Regions from separate parts of the Brevibacillus sp. NPDC058079 genome, predicted to be linked through region 3. Evidence: riboswitches for the same ligand, from Rfam matches in the RefSeq annotation. Region 3 holds a riboswitch; each other region holds the start of a gene.
What was found. Region 3 has a riboswitch for lysine ahead of ACFVS2_RS11555 (aspartate kinase). Riboswitches for the same ligand answer to the same signal wherever they lie in the genome.
Positions count from the first base shown of each region.

Region 1: another riboswitch for lysine. It lies ahead of ACFVS2_RS23605 (amino acid permease); the one in region 3 lies ahead of ACFVS2_RS11555 (aspartate kinase).
Region 2: another riboswitch for lysine. It lies ahead of dapD (2,3,4,5-tetrahydropyridine-2,6-dicarboxylate N-acetyltransferase); the one in region 3 lies ahead of ACFVS2_RS11555 (aspartate kinase).

Region 1 covers NZ_JBHVSO010000008.1:281,102-285,325, reverse strand. Annotated here, with positions in the region: gene ACFVS2_RS23615 (hypothetical protein) at 1-87, opposite strand, end outside; gene ACFVS2_RS23610 (hypothetical protein) at 239-1,102, opposite strand; gene ACFVS2_RS23605 (amino acid permease) at 1,321-2,769, opposite strand; lysine riboswitch at 2,883-3,068, opposite strand; gene ACFVS2_RS23600 (DinB family protein) at 3,153-3,647, opposite strand; gene ACFVS2_RS23595 (CGNR zinc finger domain-containing protein) at 3,816-4,224, shown strand, end outside.
Region 2 covers NZ_JBHVSO010000002.1:500,209-504,432, reverse strand. Annotated here, with positions in the region: gene ACFVS2_RS09105 (EcsC family protein) at 1-820, shown strand, start outside; gene ACFVS2_RS09100 (GNAT family N-acetyltransferase) at 795-1,343, opposite strand; gene ACFVS2_RS09095 (flavodoxin) at 1,412-1,852, opposite strand; lysine riboswitch at 1,993-2,182, shown strand; gene dapD (2,3,4,5-tetrahydropyridine-2,6-dicarboxylate N-acetyltransferase) at 2,274-2,984, shown strand; gene ACFVS2_RS09085 (aspartate aminotransferase family protein) at 2,999-4,213, shown strand; gene ACFVS2_RS09080 (N-acetyldiaminopimelate deacetylase) at 4,217-4,224, shown strand, end outside.
Region 3 covers NZ_JBHVSO010000003.1:293,919-298,142, reverse strand. Annotated here, with positions in the region: gene uvrC (excinuclease ABC subunit UvrC) at 1-1,590, shown strand, start outside; lysine riboswitch at 1,694-1,881, shown strand; gene ACFVS2_RS11555 (aspartate kinase) at 2,112-3,353, shown strand; gene ACFVS2_RS11550 (YslB family protein) at 3,407-3,859, opposite strand.

The DNA of each region.
Region 1 (4,224 bases), on a different contig from region 3:
GATTATTGGGCTATTCGGAGGTTGAGCGATCAGTCTGTCATCCAGTTGTTTGAAATCAGGCAGGTCGTTTTCGCGATTGTCATCCATGTTCGTCTCCTCCTTTACGGGTTAGTATGTCCACCATCTGCCTGCCAATTTCCTTAACTGGAAAAGGAAAGAGACTGGTACTACACACGAAAAAACAGCCCCAGTCCCAGGAAAAGTTCGGGCGGAGGCTGTGACGATCATCTTTGTGCAGTTAACTCGTTTTCTTGGCTAGGATCTTCATAAAAGAGGCAAGATTCGTTTGTAGCAATGGTGTGAAGGTTGAAAAGGAAGTATTTTCAGCGAGCGTATTCATTTGACGAACAAATTCAGTGGCGTCCTTTGTATTTACATTCTCAAAGCGGTTAGCGATTTTTGTATTTTTTAAATCGGAGAGAAGCGTAGCTTGTTCGTTTCGGTATTGTGCGATCCAGTCTGGACGATGTTGCAGCTTTTTGACGAATTGAATCAGCGTGCTTACTTTCTCTGTTTGATTGGTTGTGGCCGCTTGCATTTTTTTGTAGGCTTCTGGGTCATACCGCTCCATCAGCTTGGACGGATTAACATAGTCGTTCGGCGCCCCATGTGGTTTTTGCGGAAGCTCTACGTAGCTGGCACTGCCAGTTGCAGGGTCAACCTTTCGTGTTTTGGCGACTCCAGCAAGCAGCTGGAGGGTATCCAAAAATTCAGCAGCATTTTTTTCATCACCCATGTATTGGTCTGCCAAATATTTACCTTGGGTTAAACCGACTTCTACCAAAGCAGTTCTTTCTTCATCCGTGTAAGTGGATTGGGAGTTGAAAAAATTTTGCTCCAGGATGTGGTCAAAGCCTTTGCGAGCCTCGGGTGGTTTATCTGCGAAAATTTTATCCAAACGCTCATTAATCTCTGTGCTAAAGAAAAATTGGACGCTGTGATGTTCGATGGCATCAGCAGGTAGCTCGCGTGCCTTGTGTGAACGAAGGTCTACAGTATCGGGCTTGGGCAATCCCAGACTAGTTCCTGTCACCATTTTGGGTGCAGGTTGGTTAGTTGGAAGCTGGGGGGTTAGGTAGCGGGTATTCGATTGGATTTGCATGTTCTACTCTCCTCACATGGATTCATGTTCAGTCGTGATGGCAGGAGATCTGGTTACCTTTTATCAGATGACTGGTATGAGCTGTGAGAACGGAAGGAAACGGATCTCAATTGCTTCTTGTCTATACTATCGGCTGTTTTTGGTCCATTTTTAATATGCTGGCAAATATGAAAAAGGACTCCCGTTTAGATAACGGAAGTCCGTATTTTTTTCTTCGATTACTTCGTGTATTCATCCATGCTGAAGTCTACTTGTTCAAGCGGGACGAGCTTGGTCTTTTTGGTGATTTTATAAGCGAGCCAAATGATTAAGAAGAGTGGCAGGCCAATGTAAGAGACCAGGACGCCATACCAGTCAATCATTCCACCCACGAATGCGGAGTAGTTTTGCCCCAAAATAACGATACAGCAAATGATGAAGGCAAAAATCGGTCCAAACGGGAACCATTTTGCCCGATAAGGCAATTCGCTTAAGTCACGACCCTGAGCGATAAAGGCTTTGCGGAAACGATAGTGACTAATGGCAATTCCCAGCCAAGCGATGAAGCCTGACATACCGGAAGCATTCAAAAGCCATACATACACTTCACCTTCCCCAAACAGAGAGGACAGAAAAGCAAGGGCGCCAATGAGCGCAGTCAAGATCAAGGCATTGATCGGTACGCCGTTACTTGTTACTTTTGCGAACCATTTTGGTGCGTTTCCTTCTTTCGCCAAGTTCCATAGCATGCGTGTAGAGGCGTACATACCAGAGTTACCAGCTGACAATACAGACGTGAGAATAACGGCATTCATGACAGATGCTGCAAAAGCAAATCCGGCATTTTCAAATACAATCGTAAACGGACTGATCGCAATATCCGTAAGGTCGCCACTGATCAGATTTGGATTATCGTATGGAACCAACAACCCGATGATCAAAATAGCGAGGATGTAGAAAAGCAAGATGCGCCAAAAAATTTGACGGATGGCCTTCGGAATGTTGCGGGCAGGGTCTTCGCTCTCCCCAGCTGCGACACCAACGAGCTCTGTCCCTTGGAAAGAGAATCCGGCAATCATAAAGACACCGAGCAGGGCCATGAAGCCGCCATTGAATGGCGCGTCGCCTTTGGTGAAGTTTTGGAAGCCAACTGCTTGGCCGCCCATAATGCCAAAAATCATCAACACACCCACAATAATAAAGATGATGACCGTTATTACTTTAATCAAGGCGAACCAATATTCTGATTCTCCATAGGCTTTCACAGACAGGAGATTCAAGGCAAACAGCAATCCGAGGAACAAAGCGCTCCACAATATCGCTGGGGTATCCGGGAACCAATATTTCATAATAAGTGCCGAAGCTGACAGCTCGACGGCAATGGTAATCGCCCAGTTGTACCAGTAGTTCCAGCCGAGAGCAAAGCCGAGAGATGGATCGACGAACCGTGTGGCATACGTCGAAAACGAACCGGAAACAGGCATGAAGGACGCCATTTCCCCCAAGCTGGTCATTAAAAAGTAAACCATGATACTAATGGCGAGATAGGCGACTAAAGCTCCACCTGGTCCGGCGGAATGGATCGAGCCTCCACTCGCGAGAAACAATCCCGTCCCAATCGAGCCGCCGATGGCGATCATCGTCAGGTGTCGGGCTTTTAAACCACGTTGCAATTGATTTTGTGACATAAGCTGCTTGCACGACCTTTCTTGATTTTTGAGAAGGAAGGTCGGAAATTAAAAAACCGCCATAGCCAAAAAAATGGCATAGGGCGGTATCATCCAATCCCCACCAAGCCTTCACTGAAGATAGCTCACCACGTTTGCTTGGCATGCAAACGTGACAGTTCTGCCTCTTTCGAGTACAGCCCCAACCCAATCGCACAGAGACGCGATATGAGCTTCGGCGGATTTTCCTTACCTGGAGTCATTGATTTTCTCTGAATCTCGTACAGGATGATATAAAAGCCGCGACCTCTATCCCCACCGTGAAAGATGAGGATAACATGTATGAAATTATGTGATTTAACAACTATAAAGGATTGTTCGGGATTAATCAATGTGAAATTTTGTTATTCAAATGAGCGTCTGGCAGGCCAGGAGCCTTGCAGCTTGCGAATTTGGACGATTTGTCCTGTATGAAACGCATCATGCAAGACAAGACTCATTACGGCCTGGTAAATGGGTTTATAGGTAGCCATCTGGTTTAACTCTTCATCCGTCAGCAAGGAAAGCTTTTCATGAATGTGGTGATGGACGCTTTCCATTCGTAAGAGGGTAGCTTTCCAAGCGTCTTCGTCATCTGGACCACCGGATGGGGTGAAGGTATCATCGTTCGTCACAGCGGAGCCAGGAAATTCGGTGCCCAAAAGACGATGCAACAGGCGTTCTTTGTAATAAAGCAGGTGGCTGACGTTTTCCCAGATTGTGTTGGCTGCTTCTCCCACAGGGCGCCAGTTTGCCTCCGCTACTGATACTCCGGCAAGCGCTTCTTTTAAGGGTGGATACCAGTCTTCCTTGTCATAGGCACATTCCCATCCGTGCAAAAGCAATTCCTTCCGATTCATACGCTTCCTCCTCGTCTGTGAAACAGATTGATGAAACGCTATAATAGCTGTAAGAAATGATTGTGTAACCAGTTAATTCAATTACGATAGTTACAAATAAAGATTACCATATCCTGTATGGTCATACAAGAGAGAAAAATGAAGGGTTTCGTCAGGAGAGTTGATGACATGGACTGGCTTTGTATCGATTTTTTAAATAGTGATTGGCGGGATTGGCGCGGTTCTGGTCGTGGGGAAAATCGTCTGGAGAAAGAGGAATGGCTGTCATCCTTTTTGCAGACATACAAGCTAACCGCACCGCTGCCGATGAATGAGGCGTGTGCCGCGTCTCTTTTGCAATTGCGGGAGCGTTTGAGACGTATGCTAGAGGCCGTAATCCGTGGAGACCGATTCCAAGAGGAGGACCTTGCGGAATTGAACAAAGTGTTGGCTCTCGCTCCTTTTCATACGCAGGTGTTGTATGTAGATGAGGAGGGCGGCTACAGGCAAAAGCAATCCAGCCAAGCAGAGGGATGGTCACTCGTCATGGCACAAATTGCAGCTTCTTTCGCGGAGTTGCTTGCCCCACAGCATCTGG
Region 2 (4,224 bases), on a different contig from region 3:
TACGGCATTACGTGAAGTGGAGGCTTGGGAGAAGGACCAGAACGACTTGTGGTTCTGGGAAAAGCTTGGCAGACTTCCTTTTGTTCTGTTAGATCGGATTACGCCTGCTTTCGTTCAAGAGAAGCTGGGAAAAGCCGTAGATGAAATGGCAGCCTTTCTTGAGACAGGTGGAACTTATTTGGTGCAGGATGAACCGATTTACAAACGGTTTGGCAAACGAGTAGAGGGACAGGGCACGTCTGTTATTGGCAAAGAGGAGATTGCCGCTGTACCGCTTACGATCATGAATGATGTTGCAATGGAGTTAAAGGATTCACGTGCGAATTTTGCCACGGTACAAGGTGCCACGACTGGCTTCGGAGGGATTTTTACCCTCGCGATCGATATCCCGTTGTTGATGGGGACATCCCTAAAAGTATTACAAGAGATGGCTCTTGCCTATGGCTATCGACCTGAAGAGAAGAGGGAGCGGCTGTTCGTCGTCAAATGCTTGCAGTTTGCTTCATCAGACATCGTAGGGAAAAAAGCGATACTCGCTGAGCTCTCCCGCTTTGATGATCCAAATGCGCAGAGAGAGGTAATGGCGCAATTGCAGGGATGGCGTGAAGTCGTGGTAACGTACACTGAAAACTTTGGGTGGAAAAAGTTATTTCAAATGGTGCCCATTGCAGGTATTTTGTTTGGGGCGTATTTGAACCGCTCAACCGTACAGGATGTCGCCGAAGCGGGGATGATGCTGTACCGCAAACGGCGCATCCTGGAGCGGCTGCGTGAGAGCGAAAAGAGCGAGGAAATTACTGAGACCACTCCTCAACAGTAAGAGCGTAGAGGAGATGGTCCTCCCATACACCATTAATTTGCAAATAGCGTAACGAAAGTCCTTCCTGGCGAAAACGGTTTTTTTCCAAGACGCGAATGGAAGCTTGATTGCGAGGCATAACAGCAGCTTGTACCCTGTGCAGCCCAGCATCCATTAAAGCAAAGTGAAGAGCGAGATTTACTGCTGCTGTCGTATAGCCTTTGCCATTGCACTCCTGATCCATAAAGTAGCCAATCGTAGCATTTTGCCACGCGCCGCGTGCGACATTCGACAACGCTACACGTCCAATCATCTTTCCGGATTCTCGTGTGAATACGCCGAAAGCATAGGCTGTGCCACGTTCAAAATCATTCTGTGCTTGCGAAATCTGTTCTTGCTGTCCTGGGAGGGTCAGAAATGAAGCGGGGCGGATCGGTTCAAATGGTTGGAGAAAGTCATGATTACGCAGCCGAAGCCCTAGGAGCTCGGCTGCGTCTTGTTGTTGGAGAGGCCGTAAGAGAATCTCGTCTGTATGTAGTGACATGAGATCAATCCTCCTTAAAAAGTTGGATTGATAGTATATCATGTGCCAGAGTATTTGGGAAACATCAATTAGCCGAGCAATTCAGCAAACGATACCCCAAATGCTTTGCAAGTTTCCACTTCTTTTGCAGTAGGAGATAGCTCGATTTTCAAACCTTCCAAAGGAGTTTCCGCACCACGCTCGCTCGCCTTTTTTAGCAAAATATCAACAGCTGCACCGACATGCTCGTAAGCGGAGTCGCAAGAGCCAAAAGCAACTACCTTTTTCCCGCTGAGGTCAATATCGTCCATTTCCTCATAAAAATCCAGGCATTCGTCTGGCAATTCGCCATCGCCCCATGTGTAGGCACCAAGCAAGATTCCGTCGTAAGCTTCGAGTTCTTTTGTGTTCGCATCCATCACTTCTTTTATCTCCAGCTCAGCACCAGTTGAACGAATACCTTCTGCAATTGCTTCAGCAATTTCCTGTGTATTCCCTGTCATGCTCGCGTATACCATCAAAATGCTCATAAAACGTAAAACCTCCAATTAGATAATGAGTATCATTCTCACAAATAAAATTAATGAAAATGAGAATCGTTGTCAATAACTTTTTTCTTATTGCCACGTTTCATTGATTTTGGTAGAGTTAAATAAAATTATAATAATATACTCTAAATAGAGGTGCGCCGAAGAAGAGTAAGTCTTTTCGCAATCTGCCAGGGGGCAGGAGAAGGAAGAAAGGCTAAAGCGCCGAAGCTTATGCTATGCCCCTACGTAGCACAGGCTGGGGTGTCTCATGAAAAATGAACATCCTGTCACAAGGGACCTCAAGTCTTTTTGTGGAGCGCTATTTATGATTTGCTTATGTAGTATCAAAAGCAATGAGATAGCGAATGCACTCATTGCTTTTTTTGATTTACCATGCTGTTATTTTGAGGAGGATGTAACTATGAACATGATGGATGCTAACGAAATTATCGCGTTTATTCAAAAAAGCGAAAAGAAAACACCAGTGAAGGTATATGTGAAAGGGAACCTGGAGGGAATCGACTTCGGTGCGAGCTCCAAAGCTTTCATTACTGGTTCTACTGGTGTTGTTTTTGGTGAGTGGAAAGAGATTGAGCCAGTGCTCGCGGCTAACGCAGACAAAATTGAAGATTATGTGGTAGAAAGCGACCGTCGCAATTCCGCTATTCCATTGCTGGATACAAAAGGGATTCAAGCGCGTATTGAGCCAGGCGCAATTATCCGTGACCAAGTGACAATCGGTAATAATGCGGTCATCATGATGGGTGCTTCCATTAACATCGGTGCAGTCATCGGTGAAGGTACGATGATCGACATGAATGTTGTAGTAGGTGGACGTGGAACCATCGGGAAAAACTGCCACATCGGCGCGGGATCGGTTATCGCGGGCGTTATCGAGCCGCCATCTGCACAGCCAGTTGTTGTCGAGGACGATGTTGTCATCGGAGCAAATGCTGTCATTCTGGAAGGTGTACGCGTAGGAAAAGGTGCTGTCGTTGCAGCGGGTGCTGTCGTGATTGAAGATGTACCTCCATACGTAGTAGTTGCGGGAACGCCTGCACGTGTGATCAAGCAAATCGATGAAAAAACTCGTTCCAAGACAGAGATCAAGCAGGAGCTACGTCAGCTGTAAGGGAGAGAGTGCACATGGACTGGCGTTCGCTCGATGAACAATATATCGTCTCCTCTTACAAAAGACTTCCGATTGCCATAGAAAAAGGCGAAGGAAATTACTTGTACGATACGAACGGGAAGAGCTATCTCGACTTGTTTACCGGCCTTGCTGTAAACGTTCTGGGGCATTCTCATCCGCGCATTGTACAGGCTTTGCGTGAGCAGGGAGAGCGCTTCTTGCATATATCCAATGTATTTTTAAACACACCGGCTATTCGTTTGGCCGAGCGTTTGGTTGCGAACAGCATTAGTGGGAAAGTATTTTTCACCAACTCTGGTGCAGAGGCTACAGAGACTGCGATCAAGCTGATTCACAAATGGACGAAGAACGAGGGAGCAGGTCGTGAAGGCATTGTTGTCTTACGCAACAGCTTTCACGGGCGAACACTCGGAGCAGTGCGTTTGACGAGGCAGGCTCACGTCTATCAAGACTTTCCTCAGCCGGCTTTTCCTGTTTATGAACTGGATGTGGAGGACACGGAAGGATTGCGAGCGATTTGCCAGGAAGCAAGGCCCGCTGCGGTCCTCATGGAGCCAGTCTTGGGTTCCGGTGGTGTCGTGCCGTTAACGGAAGCATTCTTGCGAGAGGTAGCTGCGATCTGTGAACAAGAAGGCATGCTCTTTGTCATGGACGAGATCCAGACAGGAATGGGCAGAACAGGAAAGTTGTTTGCTTATGAGCATGCAGGCGTAATGCCAGACCTTATCCTTTTTGCCAAAGGCATAGGGGGAGGGCTTCCGCTCGGCGGTGTCATCGCTGGTCCAAAGCTGATGAACCAGTTCAAACCAGGGGATCACGGAACGACGTTCGCACCATCACCACTGTCTGCTGCTCTCGGGAATGTCGTGTTGGATGAATTGCTTGATCCAGCCTTCATCGCTCACGTAGAAAAAGTCATTGCGTACCTGTGGTCGGGCTTGGAAGCGTTGCGAACACGTCTTCCAGATCAGCTGCAATCCCTTCGCGGAAAAGGCTTGATGGTTGGAATTCCGCTCTCTTCCACTCCGGAAGAGGTAAGCCACTTGCAGCAAGCGTTCCTTGACGAAGGAATTCTCGTTGACGTGACGCAGAAAACGATTGTTCGTCTGCTTCCGCCACTGACGTTGACAAAAGCCGATGTGGACCGTTTTCTTGCCGTGTTTGAGGAGCAATTAAAAGTAAGATCAGGTACGAAAAAGGAGGCGTAGGGCATGACGAC
Region 3 (4,224 bases):
TACATTGTGGTATCCTCAGCGATTGAGGCGCTCATCCTCGAGTGCAACCTGATCAAAGAGCACGATCCGCGTTACAATGTCATGCTCCGCGACGACAAGACGTATCCGTACATCAAAATTACGAATGAGGCGCAGCCTCGCCTGGAGATTACCCGTAAGGTATTAAAAGATAAAGCCAAGTATTTCGGTCCGTATCCGAATGCCGGAGATGCCTCCGAGGTGAAGAAGCTGCTGGATCGCCTCTATCCGTTGCGCAAATGCCGCAATATGCCCAAGCAGGTTTGTCTTTACTACCATTTGGGACAATGTCTAGCGCCCTGTGTGTACGAGGTATCGGCAGAGGAAAATCAGCGTTTGGTGGATGAAATCAGCCGGTTCCTCGATGGTGGCCATGATGCAATGAAGCAAACTCTCACGGAAAAAATGCTGCAAGCCGCAGAAAACATGGAGTTCGAACGCGCCAAGGAATATCGCGATCAGATCAAGAGCATCGAAGCGGTGATGGAGAAGCAGAAGATCACGTTCGCTGATACGGTAGACCGCGACATTATCGGGTTTGCTGTGGAAAAAGGCTGGATGTGCATTCAGGTGTTCTATATGCGAAAAGGGAAGATGATCGAGCGTCAGACGACTTCCTTTCCATACTACGGTAGCGAAACCGAAGACTTCATGTCTTATGTGAGCCAGTTCTACTACGACAAGCAAAATGCGCTGCCAAAAGAAATTTTGCTCCCGCAAGAGAGTGAACCGGAGCTTTTGAGTGAGTGGCTGGGCATCAAAGTCCACGCTCCCAAAAGAGGCAAAAAGCATGAGCTCGTGAACATGGCTTCCGAGAACGCCCGTATTGCTTTGCAGGAGAAGTTCGCGCTGATGTCCAAGGACGATGCTCGTACGGTCCAAGCGGTACACAATCTCGGTCACATTTTAGGGATTCCGGTTCCTCATCGAATTGAAGCGTTTGACAACTCCAACATTCAGGGAACAGAGCCTGTGTCTGCGATGATTGTGTTTACAGACGGCCGCCCTGACAAAAAGGAGTACCGCAAATTCAAGATCAAAACCGTCGAGGGACCAGATGATTACGGCTCCATGCGCGAAGTCGTTCTCCGTCGATACTCTCGTCTGCTGAAAGAAAACCAGCCGATGCCCGACCTGATTGTGATCGATGGTGGAAAAGGTCAAATCAGTGCCGCTATGGACGTGCTGGAAAACGAGCTGGGTCTCTATATTCCCGTCTGTGGACTCGCGAAGGATGAGAAGCACCGCACTGCTCAGCTCATGTACGGAGATCCGCCAGAGCCTGTAAATCTTAGGCGTGATAGCTATGAGTTTTATTTGTTGCAGCGCATCCAAGATGAAGTCCACCGTTTTGTTATTACGTTCCACAGACAATCCCGGACGAAAACGATGCTCTCTTCGCAATTAGATGAGATCCCGGGTATCGGTGAGAAGCGACGCAAGCTGTTGTTCTCTCATTTTGGCTCGCTGAAAAAAATGCGAGAGGCGACGGTAGAAGACTTCCGCCAATTAGGGATCGGCGACAAGCTGGCAAAAGAAATCATCGGGCATCTGCGCAAGCTGGACACATAGCAAATGTAACTTTTGGAACATCCTCTTAAAAAGGAATTGATCCATTTTTAGACTCATGATATAATCCGATTCAAACAGAATAGTTAGCCTCACTTCCATTATGGAGTGAGGTAGAGGCGCGAAAACCAAGAGTACCACCCTGAGATCGGGTATCTGTGAAGGGGACGGGAAAGGGGAATTCGCCGAAGTGTGGAGGGAAACCCGCTTTTCTCCATGCTGGGTCTGCGTTGAACAAATGCAGGACTGTCATCTGTACAATGACCAATTGTCAGATGGAGAGCTATCTCACGGTGTGTCAATGTGAGTTTTGATGGTGTTTACTGTCAATCTTCGTTGTCCGCGTGTATTGGGAGGGAGGAACCGGTATGTCGAAACAATAGGCAGCGGCAGGTCTTATTCCTTGTCGGTGCCTTTTTTGTAAAATAAAAATGTAAGACTTTTCCTTATAGAGAGAATAGTGAAAAACCATACGATACGAGATAAATACCAACATTGGATATGAGAAAAGGGAGAGAAGCCGCATGGGGTTGATCGTGCAGAAATACGGAGGCACCTCTGTAGGTACCATTGAGCGAATTTTACGAGTTGCGGATCGAATTATCAGCTACAAAGAGGAAGGGCATGATGTGGTAGTCGTTGTTTCTGCAATGGGGAAATCTACTGACGTATTGGTAGACATGGCCAAGCAGATTAGCGCATACCCATCCGAGCGTGAAATGGATATGCTGCTGACCACGGGGGAGCAGGTATCGATCGCGCTTTTGTCGATGGCCTTGCATACAAAAGGCTACGACGCCATTTCTCTGACGGGCTGGCAGGCTGGAATTACCACAGAGGCGATTCACGGAAGAGCACGGATCAAGCAGATTGATCCAGAGCGGATTCAATCCGAGCTCGGCCGTGGTCGTGTGGTGATTGTGGCAGGATTCCAAGGGATCAGTGACGAAGGTGAAATTACGACGCTCGGCCGCGGTGGATCGGATACATCTGCGGTTACACTCGCAGCGAGCTTGAACGCTGAGAAATGCGAAATCTTTACGGACGTGTCCGGGGTATACACAGCTGATCCGCGAATGGTTCCAGCTGCGAGCAAGCTGGATACGATCTCGTATGATGAGATGCTGGAGCTGGCGAACCTCGGTGCAGGGGTTCTTCATCCAAGGTCAGTAGAGGCTGCGAAAAAATACAAGGTAAGGCTGGTCGTCCGCTCCAGCTTTACTGCCGAAGATGGTACGTACGTTGAGGAGGTTGCCAACATGGAAACAGGAAGAGTAGTAAGTGGAGTTGCACACGATGAAGATGTAGCCAAAATTACGGTTGTCGGCATGCCTGCCAAGGTCGGGACGCTCTCCCGTTTGTTTAATACGTTGGCGGACAATCAGGTGAACGTCGATATCATTATCCAAAGCTCCTATGATGCGTCTGTTACGAACATTTCTTTTACCGTTGCAGCGGATGATCTGAAAAAAGCACTGGATACGCTGGACAGAAACAAAACCGAGCTTGGCTTTGAAAAAGTCGATTTCGAGGAAGGCTTGACCAAGGTATCAATTGTTGGCTCAGGTATGATCAACAATCCAGGGGTAGCTGCCGAAATGTTCCGCGTCCTGGCAGAAAAAGAAATTTCTATTAAAATGGTATCTACGTCTGATATCAAGGTTTCTTGCGTTATTCCCGCAGCTTTGACGGAGCTGGCTGTTCGCAGTCTTCATTCGGCATATGGTCTGGATGTCGAGGAAACCGCGGTCGTGCACGGAGTATAAAACATGGATGGATGCTCCCTCTCCCTTTGTTACAGGTAGAGGGGGCATTTTCTTCATGACGCTACTTGTACAGATATACGTATGTCTGAAGGGCTTTCCATTTCGATTTTGCTAAACGCTTCTCTTGCTTTCCACTGCTCAATCATACCAGCTATGATCCCAGCCTCAAAAGAAAGACTACATCCTAGTCTCTCTATAGACTGATAGCTAAAAATAGAATGAGTGAGCGAATAGACGATAGTTTGCCTGGTCTCCTCCACGATGTCTAGTTGGCCTAATCCGAGCCGAATAAAAGGCATAATCGGGCCAGTTGCAGATTGGATGGGGATTTGGCGGCCCATATTTTTTCCTATCCAATAGAGAATATGGTTTTCACTATCACCTAGCAGGGTGCTGGTCAGCGTTTCGCGTAGAAGATGATAGCCAAGATAGGGCATGTTCATTCTTTCCGCATAGGGAATGGTCTCCGGCGGCAACAGTGCTGCAAGCTGATCCTTCTCTTTCATATGTGCCTCCCTCCTGTCTGTACTAGATTATGAGGAGGGGCTCACATTTATGACATCTTAATAGAAAAAATAGCTAGACTAAACAAAGTTATTCTATCAATGTATTTAGTACATTGATTGTCTTGACGCTCTGTGTCGACAAGAGTACAATTGGATTTGGTCAAAGTTTTGCCCAACTTTTTCTCGAATTTTGACACATTCCGACAAATTCATATGATCTAGCAAACGCAGTCTTTTTGTGAACAGCGTCAAGATGCTCTTCATAAAATGATCGTGGCGGTTTTGCTATGTCTAATGGGTGAGGCAATGGGTTAGGATATTGGGGAAAGGTCTATCAAAACGGACGAAAACCGTTTTGGACCGCT